DNA from 3 places in the Shimia sp. MMG029 genome. Region 2 is predicted to be linked to each of the others. Evidence: riboswitches for the same ligand, from Rfam matches in the RefSeq annotation. Region 2 holds a riboswitch; each other region holds the start of a gene.

Region 1 (7,717 bases), on a different contig from region 2:
GCCATCCACTTCAGGCAGAACCACATGCATGGCGAGGTCAGAAGGCGCGAGGCCACGTTCTGCCTCTGCCCAGGCTTTTTTGCGGGAGGTGGCCAGCGCCACCTGAAAAACGGGTGCTTCGGTGGCGTCCAAAGGCGAGGTGCCATCGGCCCCTTTGCCGGAGAACGACGTGGCATTCACAATGGCGGCAGGTGCAAGGGTGCGCAGGGTTTCGGCTAGCCATGCGGCCGATGCGGGCACTTTGAGGGAAGGGGCAAACAGGCCCACCACATCAAAACCTCGTGCGCGAAACTCCTCAAACATGGCCTCAATTGGCGCGGTGTCGGCGGAACTGACGTAAGCACGATAAAAGGTCAGGGCAATCAGTGGTTTTGCAGGATCGCGCGCAGCAAGAGGATCAGATAGGCCCGTCTCAGGCGTCCAGCCGCCGTGATCCGGCAGGGCTTTGGAGCCCATGACCGGCTTGGCATAAAGCCCTGCAGACAGGGCGAGTTGTGCCAAAGCGGCCTGTGCGGCAATGGCGCCGCCGGTGTCGCAAAGATGCGTCAGGCGGTGCAGAGTGGACACCGGGAGGGTGGACACCTCATCCAATCGTGTGTCAGGGCGGCCATCTGCGGGCAGCACCGCTAGGGCGATGTCCTTTTCCGCTGCAAGGGCCTGCACCTGTTGAATGCCGTATTGCCAGTAAGAAATGCCGCCAATCAGACGGATAAGGATGGCTTTGGCGCCAGACAGCGTTTGGTCAATATAGGTGTCGACTGACAGCGGGTGTTTCAACGCTGTCAGATTGGCAAGGCGCAGCGTTGGCAGATCGCCATTGCTGCGGTGCCAGCCTGCCGCGAAAGCCCCAAGGTCGCTGTCAGAAAAAGACAGCACCACCAGATCGGCCGGGGACTGGCCCAGATCCATCGGGGTTTCGGCCTCATCAAGGCCATGGCTTTCGCGAAAGACTACATGCATGGCAGTTTAGTCTACCAGAGCTGCGTGGATCGCATCCACATTTACGTCATGATGTTCAGCAATCACGACCATCCGGCCCTGACGGCCTTCTTCGGCCTTCCATGGGCGATCAAACTGATGCCGCACGCGTGCGCCCACCGCCTGCACCAAAAGGCGCATCGGTTTGCCTTCAACCGCGGCGTAGCCTTTGACGCGCAGAATGTTGAGATCTTTGGCCATTTTTTCAATCTTGGCAGCAAAAGCCGCAGGATCGGATTGTTCAGGCACATCCACGACAATGCTGTTGAAAGCATCGTGATTGTGGTCGTGGTGGTGATCATGGTGATGGTCGTCGTCATGATGGTGATCGTCGTGATCATGCGCGTGATGATGATCTTCGTGATGGGAAGGGCGGGCCTCCAGATCGTCTTCTGCGGCGGCTTCCAGACCAAGGATCACACGCGGGTCTACATCGCCTTCAGCCACTTCAACCACCGGCAGGGCGCGGGGTGCTTTTGACAGGACGATCTCTTTGGCCTTGGCAACGCCCTCGGGGCCTGCGAGGTCAGGTTTTGTCAAAAGCACGATGTCGGCGCAGTTGATTTGATCGAGAAACACCTCAGACAGAGGGGTTTCGTGATCCAGACCTTCATCCGCTTCGCGCTGCGCATCCACAGCAGCCACATCAGTTGCAAAGCGGCCATCGGCGACAGCCTCCGCATCAGCCAGAGCGATCACGCCGTCCACAGTGATCTTGGAGCGGATATCGGGCCAGTCAAACGCCTTCAGCAGCGGTTTTGGCAAGGCCAGGCCAGAGGTTTCAATCAGGATGTGCTCTGGGCGGGTCTCAAGGTTCATCAGGGCTTCGATCGTGGGGATGAAATCATCGGCCACGGTGCAGCAGATGCAGCCATTCGCCAGCTCCATGATGTTTTCCGCTGGGCAGTCCGGAATTGCGCAGGATTTCAGGATCTCGCCATCCACGCCAACATCGCCAAATTCATTCACGATTACTGCGAGGCGTTTGCCCTGCGGCTTTGTCATGAGGTTGCGCACCAGCGTTGTTTTGCCGGATCCCAGAAAGCCGGTGATGACGGTGACGGGAAGTTTTTCAAGAGTGCTCATTCAGGGATCTCCAGTGGGGGAATGCGTGCAATGCAGTTTTTGCGGAAGTGGGTCGAGCGTTCACGCCAAGGCACCAGCCCATCGACGGTTTCGGCGTATTTGGTCACGCCCTCGGCAACCAGCTCCGCGTCGTCTGCGCCAGTGAAATTGCCATAGACGTAGGTCCAGCGTTCATCGCCACCACGAATGGTGACCGAGCAGCCAGAGTCGCAGTTGGAAAAGCATGCCACGCCTTTCACAGTCACGTTGTCCGGCAAATCTGACGCCCTGAGGGCTTCAAACAGCTGGGTGCCGGGGCGTGGCCCTTCAATGTCGGTGGGCTGACCTGCACGGCAGGTGGTGCAGACAAGCAGGTCGACTGGAGCGGATGCATCAGCCATCAGTTTTGGTCCCTTCGCAGGGACGGGGGCACACGGGACATCATAAAGAGAGCCCAACACCGAAACACCCCGTCCGGTTTATGTCTTCTCCGCTGGCAGGTCTCCCGGCTTGCAGATTTCAGAGCTTGCGCTCTGGTGGCCCTCCTGCCTTCCCGGATCGCTCCAGTGGCTGTGGCGGACCTCTCCGGTCACGGTCGCGGGGGCGGCTGCGCTTTGGGCCTTGACGTCGGACCCGTTTCACATTCCCTTTTCACCTGCCCCGAGGGAGCAGGAACCAACGACACCTCGAATGGGCAATGATTGCGGCCAAGTCAAGCGGGAACGGAGAGGCACGAATGTCTGAAAACACGGATCAGAACGAACGCCACAAGGCCAAGATGGCGAAAATCAAGGCAGCGCGGGACCGTATGATGGCCACCAAGACCGAGGAAAAGGGCCTCATCATGGTCCACACCGGGCCGGGCAAGGGCAAGAGCTCGTCTGGGTTTGGTATGATCATGCGCTGTATTTCGCATGGCATGCCCGTCGCCGTGGTGCAGTTTATCAAGGGGACCTGGGCGACGGGAGAGAGAGATTTTCTGCGCACGCACTTCAAAGATGAGGTGAAATTTCACGTTTCAGGGGAAGGGTTTACCTGGGAGACGCAGGATCGTGAGCGTGACATTGCCAAAGCGCAGGCGGGCTGGGAGCTTGCTAAAGAGCTGATCCGTGATCCGGCAAATCGCTTTGTGATGCTGGATGAAATCAACATCGCGCTGCGCAACGACTATCTGGATATCGACGAGGTGGTCGATTTTCTGCTGAGCGAAAAGCCGGACATGACTCACGTTCTTTTGACTGGACGCAATGCCAAGCCGGAGCTGATTGAGGCCGCCGATCTGGTGACGGAGATGACCCTGCTGAAACATCCGTTCCGCGATGGCATCAAAGCGCAGGCGGGGGTGGAGTTCTGATGGCGATCAAACGCCTTCTCACCGAATTTGGCATGGGCTCTTCGCTGCGCCGTCAGGACTACACCGAGGCGGCGAGCCGGGCTGTGAAAGACGCGCTGTGGCACAATTCGATCAATCTGGCGGAGTTGTTCGGCAAGGACAAATCAGAGATGATCATCACCGTTGAGGTGGCGGTGCAGCAACCGGAGCAGATTGACACCGCGGTGATTGCGGCGATCTTCCCTTATGGGCAGGTCACAGTTGTGCCGGTCAAAGGCGGGCTGGACGTGCCGCGCAATGATGGGGGCAACCCTACGGTGATGTCCAATGTGGCGATTTCGGTGGCTTTGGATGTGGAGGTCGCGGCATGAGCGAGCAGCGTTTCATCATCGAAATGGGCATGGGCAACGACCAATACGGGCAGGATTACACCAAGGCTGCGGCCCGTGCGATCGAGGATGCGATTCGCCATTCTTCGATCCCGATGTTTGCCGCTTTAGGCAAAGATCCCAAAGAGATGCGTGTGCAGGTGACAGTCGGCGTCCAAGACCCGGAGCAAGTGGATTGTGACGCATTGGTTGCGCGTTTGCCACGCGGGCGCGCGGAGGTGAAAGCGGTCTTTGGGGGTATGAATGTGACAAATCCCGATGACGGAAACGTGCTTGTCATCGCCTCTGCGGCGGTGGAGGCCTTCCTCCCAAAACAGGGCTGAGCCATGGGCAAAGCGATTATGATTCAGGGCACAGGCTCCAACGTTGGCAAGTCGATGCTTGTGGCGGGGTTGTGCCGGGCGGCGACGCGTCGGGGTCTGTCTGTGGCACCGTTTAAGCCGCAGAACATGTCCAACAACGCGGCTGTGACCTCTGATGGCGGCGAGATCGGCCGGGCGCAAGCGTTGCAGGCGCTGGCCTGCGGCAAGGCGCTGACTGTGGACATGAACCCAGTGCTTTTGAAGCCGGAAACCGATGTGGGCTCACAGGTGGTGGTGCAGGGAAAGCGGCTGACCACGGTGAAGGCGCGGGAGTATGCCAAGTTCAAGCCGCAGTTGCTTGAGGCGGTGCTTGAGAGCTTTAACCGGCTGAAATCAAAAAGTGATCTGGTGATTGTTGAGGGCGCGGGCAGCCCGGCGGAGGTCAATCTTCGGGCCGGAGATATCGCCAATATGGGCTTTGCACAGGCCGCAGAGGTGCCTGTGGTGCTGGCCGGTGACATCGACCGGGGTGGCGTGATTGCGCAAGTTGTCGGGACGCAGGCGGTGATTTCCGAGGAGGACGCAGCGCTGGTTGTGGGCTTCCTGATCAACAAGTTTCGCGGTGATCCGAGCCTGTTTGATGACGGTTACGACCTGATCAAAGAGACCACAGGCTGGGCCGGTTTTGGGGTGTTGCCCTATTTCGGGGAGGCGTGGAAATTGCCTGCCGAGGATGCGCTGGACATCAAGAATGCCGAGCGTGATGGCGGTTTGAAAGTGGTTTGTCTGGGGCTCTCTCGGATTGCGAACTTCGACGATCTGGACCCGCTGGCGCAGGAGCCGGGCGTGTCGCTGACCATGTTGCGCGCGGGGGAGCCGATCCCCGGCGATGCGGATGTGGTGATCATTCCGGGCAGCAAATCGACCCGGGGCGATCTGGCGTTTCTGCGGGAGCAGGGCTGGGATGTTGATCTCGCCGCGCATGTGCGGCGCGGTGGGCATGTGCTTGGGATTTGTGGCGGATATCAAATGCTTGGCGCGGTCGTGAAGGATCCGGAGGGTATCGAAGGGCCTGCTGGCGAAACCGAAGGGCTTGGGCTTTTGGATGTGGAAACAGTGATGACACCGGACAAACGTCTGACGGAAACGGAGGCGGTGCATGTGGCCTCCGGTGAGGCGTTTCGGGGCTATGAAATCCACATCGGGCGCACGGATGGGCCGGATCGGACGCGACCCTTTGCGCAGGTGGACGGGCGCGATGAGGGGGCTGTGTCAGCCGGAGGGCAGGTGGCCGGGAGCTATCTGCACGGCATGTTCCGCGACGATGGGTTTCGCCGGGCCTGGCTGACCGCGCTGGGCGCGCAGGTGGGCAACGAGGGCTATGACGCCACGGTGCAGGCGGTGCTGGATCGTCTGGCAGATCACGTTGAAGCGCATCTGAATGTCGAGGCGATTTTTGCCGCTGCGCGCTAGCGATATTTCCAACTAAAATTGACGGTTAGCTGCGCTTTTTGCGCAGCTCTCTGACCGAGGTGCCATGGGCCTTTTTGAAGGTGCGGGCGAAGCTGGTGGGGCTGTTGAAGCCTGTTGCGAGGGCGATGTCGTGCACTGGCAGGCGGGTGTCTGTGGCGAGGCGCAGGGCTTCTTCGAGGCGCAGGTGCAGATATGTGGCCTGTGGCGAGCTGTTCAGATGCGCGGCAAAACGCTGCTCCAGCGTGCGGGTTGAGGTGCCGAGGATTGACGCGATGGCAGGGATGGAGAGCGGCGTGTCGAGCGCGCGGGCCATGACATCCAGCGCACGGCCAACTTGCGGGTGTTGGCGCATCTGGCGTGGCGTAGACGTAGGGCTTTGTGCCTGAGAGGGCATCGGATCGTAGAGAAAAGCGCTGCCGACGCGGCGTGCGAGATCGGGGCTGAAACGGCTGGCAATCAGGTGCATCATCATGTCGATACAGGGGCTGGCCCCGCCGGATGTGGCGATGCGGCCAGAGAGGCAAAACCGGTCCTGAAGCGTTTTAACCTGCGGGAATTGTTGGGAGAAGTTTTCGAGATCTTCCCAGTGAGTCGTTGCTTCATGGCCGTCCAGAAGCCCGGCACGCGCGACGAGCCATGGTCCGCCGTCGATTGCGGCAAGAGAGGCACCAGAGGCATAGATACGGCGTAGTGAGGCCCCTAGGCGTGGCGTTGATTGTTCTTCCAGACGAAAGCCTGCGACCACAAAAAGAAGGTCACAGCTGTCCAGTTCGGAGAGGGCTGGGCCGTGTATTTCAAGTCCGCTGGTGAGGGTGGCAGGGGTGCCATCTGCGGTGAAAAACTGCCATTTGAAAAGCGTTTTTCCAGCGCGGCGGTTGGCGGCGCGCATTGGGTCTACTGTGGCGGCAAAGCTCAGCGTGTTGCACTCATCCAGTACCAAAATGGCCGTGTTGAGCGGCGCGGGGTTTGGGTGAAAAACGCTGATTTCTGCGGATTGAGGCATGTTTCTTTCGTAAAATGAAAAGTGTTGCGCGGCAAGAGCGGTACGGTTGGGCAAGAATCAAGAAAGGAATCACCATGCCGCTGCAAATGAATCGTGAGGTTTTCATCACCTGTGCCGTGACCGGATCGGGTGGCACGCAGGATCGCAGCCCGCATGTGCCGCGCAGCCCCAAGCAGATTGCCGACAGTGCGATTGCGGCGGCCAAGGCGGGCGCGGCGGTGGTGCATTGCCATGTGCGTGACCCGGAAACCGGCGCGCCGAGCCGTGATCTGGGGCTTTATCGTGAGGTAACAGACCGCATCCGCGACAGCGAGGTCGACATGGTGCTGAATCTGACCGCCGGCATGGGCGGCGACATGGTGTTTGGCGGGGTGGAAACCCCTCTGCCCACCGTGGCGGGCACAGATATGGTGGGGGCCACCGAGCGTGTGGCCCATGTGGCGGAATGCCTGCCGGAGATCTGCACATTGGATTGCGGCACGATGAACTTTGCCGAGGCCGACTATGTGATGACCAACACGCCGGGCATGCTGACGGCGATGGGAAAAATGATGACAGATTTGGGGGTTAAGCCCGAGATTGAAGCCTTTGACACCGGGCATCTGTGGTATGCCAAACAGCTGGTCAAAGATGGCGTGCTGGAGCCCAATGCGCTTGTGCAGCTCTGCATGGGCGTGCCATGGGGCGCGCCGGATGATCTCAATACCTTTATGGCGATGGTCAACAATGTGCCGGATGAGTGGACGTTTAGCGCCTTTGCTCTGGGGCGCCATCAGATGGCCTATGTGGCGGCTGCGGTGCTGGCGGGTGGCAATGTGCGTGTGGGGCTGGAGGACAATCTGTGGCTCGACAAAGGGGTGCTGGCTGAGAACTGGCAGCTTGTGGAGCGCGCGGGCACGATCATTGAGAACATGGGTGCGCGGGTGATTGGCCCGGCAGAAGTACGCGAAAAGCTGGGGCTGGTGAAACGCGCGCCGAAGGGCTGAGACCTTGCGGGAGGGCGGCGCAACAGCTGCGCGCGGCGTGGTAAGCTTTGCAGGCTTTTGGGCCCACCGCGCGCTGTTTGGCCAAAAACACAACACGTCGGTATCGCGTCGGTATCCCTACGGTATTGCGTCGGTGCCAAAAACGGTCCCTGAATCGGCGGTGCAAAGGTTAAGAAAGGCCGTTGCTC
Region 2 (7,717 bases):
CCCACCGAGATTGCGAAAGACAAGGACGCTCCCAATGCGGCGAGGCTGCCCAGGAGAACGATCCAAAGGGTGGCTTTAGATTGGGAGGTGCCTTTGCTCATTTAGTTGCTGGCCGCGCCTTCGGAGCCCCAGAAACCTTCAGCCAGTTTCTTCACAGCTTTGATGTTGCGTGGGCCAGGGGTCGCTTCGACATATTCCAGCACAACGAAACGGTCGTTTTTCACCGCATCGAGCTCTGCAAAGGCCGGATTGTTCATCATAAAGGCGCGCTTTTCTTCGGCGGTCACATTGCCGTAGTTCACGATCACAACCACTTCAGGGTTGCGCTCCACAACGGCTTCCCAGGTGACGGTGCCCCAGCTCTTTTCAAAGTCGTCCATGATGTTGGTGCCGCCTGCGGCCTCGATCATGGCTGTTGGCATCGCATAGAGGCCTGCGGTGAACGGCGTGTCTTCGCCGCTGTCATAAACAAACACACGCAGCGGCTCGTCCGCGGTTTCCAGAGAGTCGGTGAACGCGGCAAGCTCCGCCTTGTAGCCATCCACGAGTGCGGTGGCTTTGTCTTCCACAGCGAAGATTTTGCCGAGATTCAGCAGGTCATTGTACATGTCATCCATGCTGACTTTGGGTTTGTCGCCAATGTGGATGCAGCTTTCGGTCAGCTCGTACACATCGATGCCAAACGGCGCGAGCGTTTCTGGGGTGACTTCGCCGCCAACCTTCATGCCGTAGTTCCAGCCCGCAAAGAAGAAGTCCGCGTCAGCGCCAACCAGAACTTCTTTGGAGGGGTATTTCGCAGACAGCTCAGGTAGCTCTTCCACGCCGGCGCGCATCTCTGCGTCCAGTGTTTTCCAGCCGGAAATACCTGTGTAGCCGACCATACGATCCGCAAGGCCAAGAACCAGCATCATTTCGGTGAGGTTCACGTCGTTGGAAATGGCCGCTTTTGGCGGGGTGTCAAATGTCACGGTGCGGTCGCAGCTTTGCACGGTGGTTTCTGCCGCAGCGGATTGTGCTGCCAAGATCAGCCCGAGGGCGAGGGAGCTCTTTTTCATTGTTGGTCCTTGATGAAGATTGAGGTGTTAAAGTTGGAAAGTGAGATGGTTTTTCTGGCTCACGCTGAGCTGTTCGCGCTGGGCGCGCACTTGAAAGGTGTCGGACACCAGCCTGTCTTTGAGAACTTCCATAGGCGCGCCAAATCCCTTCGGTGCGCCATTCTTTAAGATCAGAATGCGATCACAGACATCAGCTGCCAGATTGAGATCATGCAGCGATGTGACAATCGTCAGATCCAGATCGCGGATCAGTTGCAACACTTCCAGCTGATGGCGGATGTCGAGGTGGTTGGTCGGCTCATCCAACACCAGCAGTTGCGGCTCTTGCGCCAATGCGCGCGCCACCATCACCCGCTGGCGTTCGCCACCGGAAAGTGTGGAGAGGCTGCGGTGTGACAGATCTTGCAGCTGCAGCCGCTTGAGCGCCGCCTCTATCACTTCCGCATCGTGTTGTCCGGGAGTGGAGAGGCCCAGGCGATGTGGCACCCGCCCAAGCGCAACAACTTCGCGCACAGTGAGCGCAAAGTCAGAAGGTTGTTCTTGCAAGACCGCGGCGACCTTTTTGGCCAGCGCGCGTGGCGCCATTTTGCGCAGCGACTCGCCATCCAGCAGAATGTCGCCGGACAGAGGGCGGTTATAGCCATATATCAGACGCAAAAGCGTGGTTTTGCCGGCGCCATTTGGCCCAACAAGGCCCATCACCTCACCCTTGTTCAGGCTAAAGCTGGTCGCCTCAAGCAGCAGGGGGTCGCGCTTGCGCGGCGCCCAGGTGACATCGCGCACGTCCAACGTTGGGGAGGTCATGAAACGCGCTCCAATGTGTCTTCAATGGCCATGATCGCGCAGGGTATGCGTGTCAGGGTAGAGTCGTCGCGCAATTTTATGGGATGGCCGGTGGACACGCACCAATCGCCTTGCTGAGCTGCATAGTCTTTTGCAAAATCCATGAGGCTGTCTATATCTTCCTCTGGCGTGATGTCACCAAACAGGAAAGAGGCTGTACGTGTAGCGTGATAGCCAACAGTGCAGGGGCGGTCACAACCGTCAAGGCAGGCCGTGCCTGCAATTTCGAAGTCATCGGCGATGCTGTCACCCGCAGCGGAGATCGCTGCGCGCAGTTTCGCAATCAATGCATAGCCGGAGTTGCAGGTTTCGCCCGTGTGCCGGCACGATGTGCAAATCGTCATTCGATGAGATACAGTTCCGTTCATTTCGCCCTCCGCGAAAACGCGGGGCGAGAACAAAACCAGTCATGTCAGCGGCGTAAGCCGATTGAGCCATCTTGGCCTCCTTCCGAGACACCCCGCCCGGTTTGAGTTTCAGTTAAGATGGCAGGTCTCCTGACTTGCGGTGACTGGCTCCCTCCACCTTCCCGAGCGCTGGCCCAGTGGCTATCGGAGGTTGCACACCGCTTACAGTTGCGGGGGCAGTTACGGAATTGGCAATTGTGTGCCGCACCGTATTCCCTTTTCATCCAGCCGGTCACAGGCTGGAAACCATCAAAGTTATCAATGTAAAACTCTAAGGATTCTGTCAATCGGCAAACGTGTCGGAATCTACCTGCTCTGTGCCCATTGTCGTTGAACAGACCCGCCTTTTGCCATCGCTCGGAATGCGCACTGCTGTGAGGCAGGTGGTGCTCAAAAAACAGTCGTTTGACTGTCGACATCTACGAATGCGGGTTTGTGTAGCAAAAAAGCAGTGTCAATTTACACAGCCTTAAATCGTGTATGTGTACTCAGCTTACATCTTATAAATGCAGACGAGTAGGTGCTCCCAATGAAACTGCGTATTGTGATGTTGTTCGTCATCGGACCGATTTTTGCGCTCGCCGGGTTTTTGATGTACGGCGATGTAACCAGTCAGCGTGCGGTTGTAGAAAGTGCTCACGATACCACAATGCGTGCGCAAGAGGGCGCCGTTGTCGGCCATGTGATACACGAACTGCAAAAAGAACGCGGCTACTCTGCCGGTTACATCGCGTCTCAAGGCAAGAATTTCCCAGCGGAGCTGAAAGAGCAGCGTGAACACTCCAGTGCCGCGATCGAGAGCTTTCAGCAGCAGATTGATTTGCTGGCCATGCAACGGCCAGAGCTGCTTTCGGAGATTTCTACGCGTCTTAGCAAGTTGGAATCGATGCGCGATCAGGTGGATGGGCTGGAGCTTCGCGTTCCAGAAATGGCCTCATTTTATACGCAAACAATCAATCAGTTGATTGATTTTTCACGCCCGTCTGGCATGCGCGACACGCACAGTCAGGTTCAGGCCCTGCTGAGCGCTCGTGTGTTGATTGGATCAGCGAAAGAGAGTGCAGGCCTGGAGCGCGCCATGGGCGCAACCGGGCTTGGGGGCGGCTTCTCAACCATTGTGCATGACCGGTTTATTGAACTTGGCGGCGCTCAGGGGGCGCTTTTGCTCGAAGCTTCCGGCGCCTTAGACGACGCAGGTTGGCTGGCCGCCTTGCGCGAAACCGCCGAATTCAAAGCGGTCCAGAAAGCGCGTGAAACAGTGCGATCAGGATATGAGTTGCAAGACTATGATGGGCTAACCGCGCCCAATTGGTTCAAAATATCAACAGCTTGGATCAATATTCTGCGAGAGGAAGAATTGCGGTTTGTAGAGCAGATTGCAAATCTGACGCTGGAAATCGAAGCGGCGGCAGATGCCAGATTCAATCGCATGATGTGGTTGGGAATGAGCGTCATGCTCTTGGTTCTGTCCTTTGCTATTTTCTCCTTTGAGCGCATGGTGGCACGTATCAAATACCTGATCGCTGTCATCAATGAGTTCACAAGCGGCAACTTTGATGTGTTCGTCGAAGGTATTGAAGGCCGCGATGAATTGAGCAAAATGTCAAAAGCCGTCTATCATTTTAAGCAAGATACCCTGCAAATGCGACGCGATGCTGAGGCTCTTAAGGCGGAGCAAGAGCGGCGCAAAAAGGAACAGGACTTTGTGGTTGGCGAAATCCGCCTTGGTCTCGGGGAGATGGCAGAAGGCAATCTTACCCACCACTTTGAAACGCCTTTCCCTGAGGAGTACGAGGGGTTGAGGGCGGATTTCAACGCAACGGTTGGCAAGCTAAACGAAACACTTGTGCATGTTGTTGATGTGGCTTCCAGCATTCGATCAGGCACGGTCAAATTTAGCCAGTCCTCAGATGACCTGTCGCGCCGCACCGAAGATCAGGCTGGTACGCTGGAACAGACAGCGGCTGCGCTTGAAGGCATCACCTCCAGCGTTCAATCGGCTGCCTCTGGCGCAAAAGATGTGCAAGAAAGCACGCTCTCTGCGAAAAATGACGCGACAGAGAGCGGCGCGATCGTGAAAGAAGCCGTTAATGCGATGGCGAAGATCTCAGAGTCGTCCAAGCAAATCGCCCAGATAATCAGCGTGATTGACGATATTGCGTTTCAAACCAATTTGCTTGCACTGAATGCGGGTGTTGAGGCCGCAAGGGCCGGCGCCGCAGGCAGCGGTTTTGCGGTGGTTGCGTCAGAAGTACGTGCACTGGCACAAAAATCTTCCGGTGCAGCGCGAGAAATTCAGGATCTGATTGGGGAAAGCACAGCCAGTGTCAGCAACGGTGTCGGGCTGGTGAATGAAACCGGAGAAGCGCTTGGTGTGATTGTAAACCGTGTGAGCCACGTTTCCGCACTGGTGTCTAACTTGGCGGATGGGACCGTAAGCCAGGCGGCCACTCTGGGGGAAATCAACACGGGTGTGTCTCAGCTCGAAGAAGCAACCCAACGCAATGCGGTCATGGCGCAGGACGTCAGCGCAACCTGCGCAACGCTGAAAGAAGAAGCCAATGAACTAGAAAGACTGGTGTCTCAATTCAAGCTGAGCTTGGATGGTACAGCACGCAACCCTGATCGTGATGCCGCGTGATTCAGCGATGGCGCGCAGAAAGCGCGCGCCATCAGACCCCTGCGTGATCGCCTTTGGTCAGATCCAGACATTCCGCAATCTTTTGAAACAGGATGCCCCGCCGCACAGGTTTTGCGACATGGGCGTCGCATCCCGCGGTCAGCGCGTCTTTTACATTATTTGGCATGGCGTTTGCTGACAACATAATGATTGGGGTGCGGGCACGTTTGTTTTCGCTTTCAAAAACACGCATGTTGCGAACGGCTTGTTCCCCATCCATGACGGGCATCCGCATATCCATGAGAACCAAATCGAATGGCTTCGGCTCTTCTTTGAAGGTCTCAAGCGCCTCAACGCCATTGGATGTAAACGTTATGTCGCAATCTGAGTTTTGGAGAACGAGGCTGATCACCTTTTGGTTGACTTTGCTGTCCTCAGCGACAAGTACCCGACACCCACTCAAATCAAGCTCTTCGAGCTTTGCGGCCTGTTGATGTTGCACCGGTGCCTTTGAGAGGGCTGATCTAAGCGGGAGTGTAAGCGTGAATATGGTGCCTTCGTCCGGGGCAGAAATCACGCGCAACGTGCCCCCCATTTTGTGGGCCAATGAGGCGCTGATCGCGAGGCCAAGCCCTGTGCCGCCGTGAGTCCGGCTGTCCGTTTCTCGCTGTTGCGTGTATCGCTCAAACACCGCGCCAGAGGTTTTGGTCGGAAAGCCAATGCCACTGTCTTCGATCTCAAAGACGAGTTTCTCGCCAAAGGCCGCTTTCTGCACGGACAGGCTGCAAGATATTTGACCACAGTCGGTAAATTTCACAGCATTGGATGCGAGGTTAGAAATGATCTGACGCAAGCGAAGCGGATCACCCAAAGCAAGATTTTCGGTGTTTGCATTGGCTTGAAGCGAAAACCGGAGGCCTTTGCGTTCCGCTTTTTGCATGTGCAGCTGCAATGCGGCTTGCGCCTCCACGCTTGGGCAAAAGGGGATGGATTCGATTGTCAGCTTGCCAGCTTCGATCTTGGAGAGATCGAGAAAGTCAGAAAGCAGGTCTTCGAGCATCTCTCCCGCTTCGTAAATCGTTTTGACAAGATCCTGTTGCTTGGCCGTTAAGTCAGGGTCTCTATTCAAAACGTCTGTGATCCCCACAATCGCATTGAGCGGTGTGCGGATCTCATGGCTCATGTTCGCAAGGAAAGCGGTTTTGGACTGGTTCGCCTCCTCCGCAGTATTGCGGGCATCTGCGAGTGATTGCTGGCGTTCCAATTGTTCAGTTATGTCGTTTGCAGACCCAAAGATCTGGCCCTCAAAACGGTTGAAATGGACGTCCATGATCCGCTGTTTGTCATGTCGACTGTGCAACCTGATCTGAAGTGCGTTTGATTTCCGGCCCAAAAGCGCCTTGCGTAGGGCTTTGGTGACTTTGCTGCGATCACCTGAATTCGCGAGGCTGTTAAAGTGGCGCCCCAGAAGATCTTTTTTGGTGTGCCCAGCCGCCGCGCAGAAGGCTGGGTTTACCTTCAGAATATAGCCGTGGTCGTCCAATATGAAATTGGGTGCACTTGAAATGTCAAAAAATGCGGAAACGAGCCGGCTGGAACGTACCTTCTCGGTGACATCAAATCGGAGAGCAAAAAACTTGTCAGGACGCCCAATAGTGTCAGTCACCGGATAGATGATGGTGTCAAACCAGAGTGTTTCTCCCTGCTTACTGCGATTGCAGATCTCTCCGCGCCAGATTTTGCCACAGGAAATGGTTTCCCACATTTGCTGAAAGAACTCTTTGCTGTGGTAGCCTGAGTTCATCAGGTTGTGGTTCTGTCCGATTAGTTCATCGGCCGAGTATCCAGAAACGCGCAGCAAGTTCTTGTTGACGCGTAAAATTTTCCCACTCGCATCAGATACAGACAAAATCGCTGTCTCATCCACAACCGCATGCAGATCTGTGAGCTCGTTCAAGTATCGCCATGTGTCGGGGAGGGTAGAGGAGGAAAGCTGCGTTTTACTGAGCACCAGTTCTTTGCGTGCAAAGCGTCCGATGAGCTTTGTGGTCTTGCCGTTTTCGACAACTGGGTACCCTTCGCTCTCGATCAGGAGGGTGTCCCCTCCAGGCAATTCCGCAGTATATTCAAAACGCCAGGGGACTGCGTTTTGTATGCTGTTGCTGAGTATGTTCCGAATGTGTGTTCGATCGTCTAGGCTGCAGAATTCAAACGCGTTTTCGAAATTGGGTTGGTAATCTTCTCCAACCGCATGCAGGTGCTGCGCCTTGCGGTTCCACCAGATTGTCTTGTTGATCAGATCGGCTTGCCAGAGGGCTGTGCCCTCCTCACCCAAAGAGGTTGCTGAATCTGCCATATCTGGCGCACGGGCACCAAAAAAGTCATAGGCAGTTGTCATTCAGGTCACCTCTCAAATGTTGACCAAGTAAAAAACGCATCGTTTCACAGCCATTCCGAGCGAACGGGATCTCGTAAGATTGCTACCGCAATGCGTGTATAACAAGTGATCTATATATAGGGCTGTCCTAAAAATCACGATCTTTTCTTTAAAAGCACAATAGTTTCAATTACTTAAATAGGTATTTGAGATATATAATTTGTGAATTATCTCATTCCTCCGCTGCGTAAGACCTGTGATAGGCAACTGCGTGCACGCGAAGCGAAGTGCGTTCAAGGATCAATCGCGCAGCTTGTTATCTCGCAATCTGAAGTGCTTTTCAGAATTTGGCTGAGGAAAAGCACTGCTTTGAAACGGCGCTGTCCATCCCGTCAAAAAGGCGTTCTTTGATTGC
Region 3 (7,717 bases), on a different contig from region 2:
CAAAGGCGAGCAGATTGACCGGCTGATCAACCCCGATCGCCCGATCCCCGCGACATCTACCCGTGTGCATCACATCACCGACGCCATGGTCGCAGGCGCCCCGCCCCCCAAAGAGGTGGTGTCGGAGTTTCATCATTTTGTGCGTGACGCGGTGATCGTCGCCCATAATGCGCCGTTTGATATGGCGTTCGTGCGTCGGCATGGCAATGAGATGGGGCTGACTTGGCAGCAGCCGATTGTTGATACGGTGCTGCTGTCTGCGATCCTTTATGGACCCACCGAAGTGCATTCGCTGGACGCGCTTTGCGCGCGCTTGGGTGTTGTGATCCCGGAACATTTGCGCCACACCGCGCTGGGCGATGCGCGCGCGACTGCGCAAGTGCTGTGCAAAATGCTGCCCATGTTGAGCGCATTGGGCTATCGCACGCTGCAGGATGTGCTGGAACAGACGCAAAAATATGGCCGCCTGCTTGACGACCTAAACTGAAAAGCTGCGTGCGTAATCGTCAGGTCGGACTGCGATCTGCGTCGCTTAAACACATCGCGATACGGCCTGCCACCTCTTTCAGGCGATAGGGTTTGGCCAAGTAGTCATCCATTCCGCTGGCGAGAAAGCGGTCTCTTTCATCCAGACTCACGTGCGCTGTCACCGCGATGATCTTGGATCTATGCGGCTGCCCCTCTTCCAAGGTTCGGATTTGTTGCGCCGCCTCAACACCATCCATGACCGGCATGGAGATATCCATCAAAATAACCTTTGGTTTAAAGCGCTTATATGCCTCGATGGCCTCAAGACCGTTGCTGGCCATCGCATATCGATAGTGGTGCTTTTTTACGATCGCTTGCAGCAGGCGCTGATTGGTCATGTTGTCATCGCAGATCAGCACATCCACCGTGTCGTCGCTGCCTTCTGCGGTTTGTGCCTGAGGTGCGACTGCGGTGGCTGACGCAGGCGCTTGCGGTTGTTCAATCGTGTCACCGTTCAGATCCTGAAGCAGAGCTTGTTGCAGTTGCGTTGGCCGCAACGGCTTCATAAGGCGTGTCACGGTTTCGCAGTTGTTGAGACCAGTACTGTGCTGACTGAACAGTACCGAAACCAGCGCCAGCGCATTGTTTGCCCGCCCCAATGCTTCAAGCACACAGTCTTCGGCAAGGCGCGCCTCATCAGCGATTACAAAATCAAACTGCTTTTGCGGCGCATCGTTTTGGCATTTGTTGGCAGGCGCGACATGACACGCCATGCCCCAACTCTCCAAGAGTTCCGTCAAAATGGCGCGGCGTATGTCATTTGGATCAATAACCAACACCGAGCGTCCCACAAGCGCGTCCACAGCAGGATGCGTCAGATCACCCTGATCGCTGAACTCTATTGGGATGTCGAAGGAGAAGGTCGACCCAGTGCCCAATGCGCTGTCTACAGAGATATCGCCGCCCATAAGATCGATCAGCGTTGCGCAGATCGCAAGACCGAGCCCGGTGCCACCATGACCACGGTTATAAGCGTCGTCGACCTGCGCGAATTCATCAAACACACGATCCAGATGTTTTTCTGCGATGCCACAGCCGGTGTCCTGAACACGGCACTGCAAACGCGGTGTGGTCAGCTTTGGGTTCGTGTCGACGCTGACGTCAACATGCACAGAGCCCGCATCGGTGAATTTTATCGCATTGCTGACAAGGTTGAGCACCACCTGATTGATCCGCCCGGCGTCCCCCACAATGGTCTTGGGGGCAGACGGGTCCACACGCACGGTCAGATCCAGGTCTTTCTCTGCGGCGCGCGCGGCCATCAATGCCCCTGCGTTTTCAAACACCTCAGACAAGGCAAAGGGATGTGGGTGCACAGTCATCTGCCCTGCCCGCAGTTTGGACAGATCCAAGATATCGTTGATGATTGCCAGAAGCGACTCCCCACAGCTGTTGATCGTCGACACAAATGCGTTTTGCTCCGGGTCGAGCGCGGTATCCGCGAGCAAATCTCCGGTGCCAATAATTCCGTTCAAAGGCGTTCTGATTTCATGGCTCATCACCGCCAGAAATTCGGTTTTGGCGCGGTCTGCCGCTTCGGCCCGCTCCTCTGCCTTTTTCATCACCGACACGTCGGTTTCGCTGACCAGCAGCACAACACCACCGTCCACCGCATCGATGCGCTTCTGAACGATGATTTCATGCCAACGTTCCCCGCGTTCGGTTTTCACACGCGCAACGTTTCGGGAATCCTGCCCAACTGACAGAGAATTCTGGAGTTCGGTCGCGAGGTCGTTGTCTGTGAAACGAGCAAAAAACGGCTGTTTGGAGTCGTAAATTTCCCGCGCTGCGGGATTCTGATACAACACCTCTCCGCTGTCTCTATACAGAGAGATCGCAACAGGCGTGTGCAGCAGCGCCTCGGCACTGCGGATTGTGGTTGGTGTGCGCTGCGCATCGGTGACCGCTTCGCACATCATTGCGATACGCCCATCTGGCAAAGTGACCCCATGCAGAGACACGTTCATGTGCTGGGGCTTGCCCTCTGGATATAGGGTCCAGGTCTCATTCAGGGTCAGATCAGGATCTGCGAGGTCGATGCGATACTGGGCCAGGCGTGCGCGCACTGTCTCTGACATATCTGTGCTCAGATCGCGCGCGCTGAGCGTCTCTATGCTGTCGGCATTCCATATCCGCAGCGCAGCCGCATTGGCCCAGACGACGCGGAAGTGATCGAAATCATAAATCCACATGGCCGTCGCCAGTCGATCCGCCTGTTGCGCAACGATGATATCAAGATCTTGCCTATCCGCGTGTGCACATTCCATGACACGAAAACCTTCACTCATTTCGTCATTCAGGCAAACCGAACCCAACACACGCACTGCAGGACACGCAGTGAAAACCAAAGGCGCAACACTGGCCTTCTGCATAGGTTTTCCACAAAGCCAAACCGCCTGACACCTTTTGCGTCAGATCGGCGTTCTGCCCACCAATCAAGGGTACCGCTTGCGCCCTGCGAACAATTCACTGGCATTTCAACCAAGGAATGTGCGGACAAAGCAAGCCCCGCCTTGATACTTAAAACCACCCACAAACGCTACCTATCCAAAGAGGTTATACACCCCTGTCCGAAAGTCAGCATCCGTGCGCCTGAGCTTACCTACGGAACGAAAATAGCAGGTTAATTTTTGCATGAGCCTGCGCGATCTGGCTTTCTTTTTTGCCGAAGGATACCGATTGTGCAAAGGCTGGGCCCGCTGATTGGAGCGTTGGCCAATGGTCAGCTTAATTTGCAACTTTTGGCTGAAATGGAAATGTCTGATTTGTTTTCGAAAATGTCGTAAAGCTCTTAGCACGCCGAGATTTGTTCCCATACTCCAGAATTGTGAGGTGCCGCCCTGTCGCACAGAGAGGGTGGAGAATTGGGAAGCCGGTGAAATTCCGGCACTGCCCCCGCAACGGTAAAGAAGGAAAGGTTCGGCAAGCGACCACTGGGATCATCGTCCCGGGAAGGTGCCGACACCGGGTGAAAGCCGCTTCTGAGTCCGGAAACCAGCCTTGCATTATGTCAAACCGCGGGTGGCGGTGGGGGCTGTGTTGCAGGCGTGATCCGGTCACGGTTGCTGGGCTCTCCTTTGTCACTCGCTCAAGCAACGCCGCGGGGTGCGGCAGGAGAGCCAGAAGTGAAGAACATTCAAACCCTATTGGCCCATCGTCAGCCAGGGCGCGCCCTTGAGCAAGCCTTCTACAACGACGCTGACATATTCCAAACAGATCTGGAAACCATCCATTATCGCGAGTGGCTGTTTGCCATTCCCGCCTGTGAGCTGGAGAAATCCGGCAGCTATGTGACCTATAACGTTGGCACCTATCGTGTGATCATTGTGCGCGGCGCAGATGATCAGATCCGCGCATTTCACAACACCTGCCGCCATCGTGGCTCGGTGATTTGCAAGGCGGCCAAAGGCCATGCGCCCAAACTTGTGTGCCCCTACCATCAATGGACCTATGAACTTGATGGCTCTTTGCTGTGGGCACGGGATATGGGCCCGGAGTTTGATCCGAAACAACATGGGCTGAAAACCGTGCACTGCCGGGAGCTTGCCGGTCTGGTTTATATTTGTCTGGCGGAGGAAGCGCCGGATTTTGACACTTTTGCCAACACGGCGCGCCCCTATCTGGAGCCGCATGATCTGGGCAATGCCAAAGTGGCGTTTGAGAGCACGATTGTCGAAAACGGCAATTGGAAGCTGGTGTGGGAAAACAACCGAGAATGTTATCACTGCGGCGGCAACCACCCGTCCCTCTGCCGCACCTTTCCGGATGATCCGGCCATCACCGGGATCGAAGGCGGTGAAACACCGGCAGAGATGCAGGCCCACTTTGATCGCTGCGAGGCGGCTGGGCTGCCCTCCCAATTCTATCTGCACGACGACGGGCAATACCGATTGGCGCGGATGCCCCTGAAAGAAGGCGCAGAAAGCTACACTCTGGATGCCAAATCCGCCGTGCGCCGCTGGCTGGGACGTGCGCCATTTGCGGACGCGGGTGCCTTGCTGAAATTTCACTACCCCACCACATGGAACCACTTCCTTGCGGACCACTCAATTGTGTTCCGTGTGACCCCGGTGAGCCCGACGGAAACCGAAGTCACCACAAAATGGCTGGTCAACAAAGACGCGGTGGAAGGCGTGGACTATGATCTGAAGCGCCTGACCGAAGTCTGGATGGCCACCAATGATGAGGACCGGCAGGTGGTTGAGGACAACCAGCAGGGCATCAACAGCCCCGCCTATGTACCAGGCCCCTACTCACAAACCCAGGAATCCGGCGTGATCCAATTTGTCGAGTGGTATTGCGCGACATTGAGCAAGCGACTGGCCCCAGAAGCCGTAGCAGCGGAGTGATAGGATGAAAGATCTTCAGTCAGCACCCGCAACTTGGAATGACAGCGAGCCGCTGGAATGCGTGACAGTTGTGCCCGAAGTGCCCAACACCGCCAGTTTTTCGTTCCGGGCCCCGTCAGGTGCGCTGTTCGCTTATGAGCCGGGACAGTTTCTGACACTTGAAATCCCCGCACCCGGCCAGCCGGGGGGCGTGGTGCATCGCACCTACACAATTTCTTCGTCCCCGTCGCGCCCCCGTTCGATCACCATCACTGCCAAGGCGCAGGAGGACAGCATCGGCACACGCTGGATGCTGGACAATCTGCGCCCGGGCACGCGGATCAAGGCGATTGGCCCCGCCGGACTGTTCACCAACGCCCAAAGCCGCGCCAAGAAATATCTGTTTATCTCCGCAGGCTCCGGCATCACACCGATGATGTCTATGACCACCTGCATGTGGGATGAAGGGCAAGAGCTTGACGCGGTCTTCATCAACTGCGCCAAACGCCCCTCAGAGATCATCTTCCGCCAACGGCTCGAACAGATGGCCAGCCGCACCCCCGGACTGGATCTGAAGTTTGTCGTCGAAGAGGCAGACCCCTACGCGCCCTGGACCGGCTATCTGGGCCAGTTCAACCAGCTGATGCTGGGCCTGATGGCGCCGGATTATCTGGAGCGGGAGGTCTATTGCTGTGGGCCGGAGCCGTTCATGACCGCGGTGCGCGAAGCGCTCGCCGGACTGGGCTTTGACATGGACAACTACCATCAGGAGAGCTTCGGCGCGCCGGTGGAAACCGAAGCCGAACAGCCCGCGCTGGATGACGTGGTGCCCGATGAGGACAGCAAGGCGGAAATCCATTTCGCCACCTCTGACGTCACCGCGAAAGTTGCCGAAACCGAAACCGTGCTCGCCGCTGCGCGCTCGGTCGGGCTCAACATCCCTTCAGGCTGCACCTTCGGCGTCTGCGGCACCTGCAAGGTCAAAAAGACCGAAGGCGAGGTGCATATGGTCCACAACGGCGGCATTTCGGACGACGACATCGAAGCCGGTTACATCCTCGCCTGCTGCTCCAACCCGATTGGAAAAGTGGCAGTAGAGGTCTGAGCCAGCGCAAAGATACAAAGAAAGGGGCCTATATCTAACTAGCTAGCCGATTTTGGATTGGCGCCAGCACTGGGCGCCAATTTTTTAATCAATAATCTTGTTCATCTCATCAAATAGATATGGAGCAACCGAAACATTTTTCTGCTTTTGAGCGGCAGTTTTGAAATTATCAATGTCAACGCACATTTCCATCAACCCTTGTACCCGGCCAATCTGGTGAATGAGCATATTTCTACCTTCATCACTCAGCCATTGGTGAAAACGTGCGCGCCGTTTTCCGTCATCATCAATATTCAACTTGTCTAGCTCTTGCTTAACGTAGCCGTTTTCAATCGGGTTGTAGACGTACTTGTTGATAAAGCCCCCATAGTACTGAGGGCGCTTACCATGGCTAGTGTCATTCCCGTAGAGTCGATCCAACTCCGCAAAGAAAGCGTCCGGGAAAGTCTTTAACCATTTTTGCAAGCCTTGCGCGATGTACTTTGAGAGAAGAAGCCGTAGCGCATCATGTGATCTATCGACTTGATAGCCGGTTGCCTCATCAACAAGCGCTATGATCCCGACCTTGGCGAATGCTTCCATCAAGATTTCGGCCTGTATCGCCAAATGCTGTTGAGATGGGTGTAATTTGCCATGCCGGCGCGCCGAAAGAATTACACCACAAATCTCCGGAAGTAGCTCCGCCCTGATCCCGTTTGCGGGCGTAGCGCCACTATTTGCTCGATAGGTTACTGGCGTTCTTAACGCCGCCTCTAAGTCTCTGGAAATAAATTCCGAATAATTCTTTGCTGATAAAAATGAAGGAAGGTTGGCGCCGTCCTCATTTTCTTTCATCCGTTTCCAATGGGAACCACCTCTCTTGCTGCCGAAAGCGCGGTGCACCGCCCGCTCAGATAGAACTCGAACACCTCCATCGAGAACAGCGCAATCAAGTTCAATATCAGCGATAGGCAATTGACCGCTGTAAACGGCGTCCAGCACGTCATTGTTGGTAGTCGAGCTATCCACAACGGTACTTACGACGCTATCAAGGTTGCCGGGAAATTTTGAGATTTCGTCTTTATTTTTAGCCATCAATAAGTCCTTTTTTTATGAATCGTTTGTTGACCATGCGCTCGGTTGTAACTTCGAAGAAGTCAGTTTGCCGATCTGTGCCGTGTTATGGTGCAAGGAAAACTCTTTCACATAACGGTGCAAATGCTTGGCACTCATAAGTGATAAATGCTGGTATACCCGCGCTGAAGAACCGGCCGGAAGCTCTCAATACCGTTTGCATGCGCAATATGGCTAACAAACTCGCTAGCAGGATGAATGATAGTAGTGTGATTGTGGCCAACTTTAGCATAGCCAATAGGGCTCCCAACCTCCTCACCTTCCGTCGCATCACACCAACCTCACCCGTCCTTCAAAAACTGCCCCAGATCGGGCGGGCGGAAATCCGGCCCCTTGAGCACCTTGCCATCTGCGCGCAGCACCGGGCGGCCGTCCGCCCCGAGTTTGGACATGTTGGAGGCATGCACCTCCTCCATACCCGCTTGTTTGACCCCATGCAGGCCAAACTCCAGAAAGGTGCCATCCAGCACATACTGAATGTCACACAGCGCATCGAGCACCTCGACCATATCCCCCGCTTCCACAGCTTCGCGCAGCTCCGCCACCTCTTCCTCAAGGATCGCCAGCCGCATCTCTGCGCGGGTTTTGGGAATGCTGGGCGCGTCCACCACGGGCACATCAAAGGCCTCGTGCCATTCGCGTA

The links. Region 2 has a riboswitch for cobalamin ahead of PJL69_RS15980 (DUF1636 domain-containing protein). Riboswitches for the same ligand answer to the same signal wherever they lie in the genome.
Region 1: linked by a shared signal. The riboswitch ahead of PJL69_RS06225 (DUF1636 domain-containing protein) and the one ahead of PJL69_RS15980 (DUF1636 domain-containing protein) in region 2 are both predicted to bind cobalamin.
Region 3: linked by a shared signal. The riboswitch ahead of PJL69_RS17335 (aromatic ring-hydroxylating oxygenase subunit alpha) and the one ahead of PJL69_RS15980 (DUF1636 domain-containing protein) in region 2 are both predicted to bind cobalamin.

Annotation. Positions count from the first base shown of each region.
Region 1 covers NZ_JAQJIM010000001.1:1,295,823-1,303,539, reverse strand. Annotated here, with positions in the region: gene cobN (cobaltochelatase subunit CobN) at 1-960, opposite strand, end outside; gene cobW (cobalamin biosynthesis protein CobW) at 967-2,064, opposite strand; gene PJL69_RS06225 (DUF1636 domain-containing protein) at 2,061-2,444, opposite strand; cobalamin riboswitch at 2,522-2,738, opposite strand; gene cobO (cob(I)yrinic acid a,c-diamide adenosyltransferase) at 2,780-3,397, shown strand; gene PJL69_RS06215 (Lin0512 family protein) at 3,397-3,747, shown strand; gene PJL69_RS06210 (Lin0512 family protein) at 3,744-4,088, shown strand; gene PJL69_RS06205 (cobyric acid synthase) at 4,092-5,540, shown strand; gene PJL69_RS06200 (GlxA family transcriptional regulator) at 5,566-6,543, opposite strand; gene PJL69_RS06195 (3-keto-5-aminohexanoate cleavage protein) at 6,618-7,529, shown strand.
Region 2 covers NZ_JAQJIM010000007.1:121,933-129,649, forward strand. Annotated here, with positions in the region: gene PJL69_RS15965 (FecCD family ABC transporter permease) at 1-101, opposite strand, end outside; gene PJL69_RS15970 (ABC transporter substrate-binding protein) at 102-1,055, opposite strand; gene PJL69_RS15975 (ABC transporter ATP-binding protein) at 1,083-1,859, opposite strand; gene PJL69_RS15980 (DUF1636 domain-containing protein) at 1,856-2,266, opposite strand; cobalamin riboswitch at 2,369-2,571, opposite strand; gene PJL69_RS15985 (methyl-accepting chemotaxis protein) at 2,835-4,946, shown strand; gene PJL69_RS15990 (PAS domain-containing hybrid sensor histidine kinase/response regulator) at 4,978-7,323, opposite strand; gene PJL69_RS15995 (acylphosphatase) at 7,643-7,717, opposite strand, start outside.
Region 3 covers NZ_JAQJIM010000008.1:166,891-174,607, reverse strand. Annotated here, with positions in the region: gene PJL69_RS17345 (3'-5' exonuclease) at 1-487, shown strand, start outside; gene PJL69_RS17340 (hybrid sensor histidine kinase/response regulator) at 507-2,816, opposite strand; cobalamin riboswitch at 3,342-3,545, shown strand; gene PJL69_RS17335 (aromatic ring-hydroxylating oxygenase subunit alpha) at 3,654-4,877, shown strand; gene PJL69_RS17330 (hybrid-cluster NAD(P)-dependent oxidoreductase) at 4,882-5,961, shown strand; gene PJL69_RS17325 (P63C domain-containing protein) at 6,046-7,035, opposite strand; gene PJL69_RS17320 (nucleoside triphosphate pyrophosphohydrolase family protein) at 7,356-7,717, opposite strand, start outside.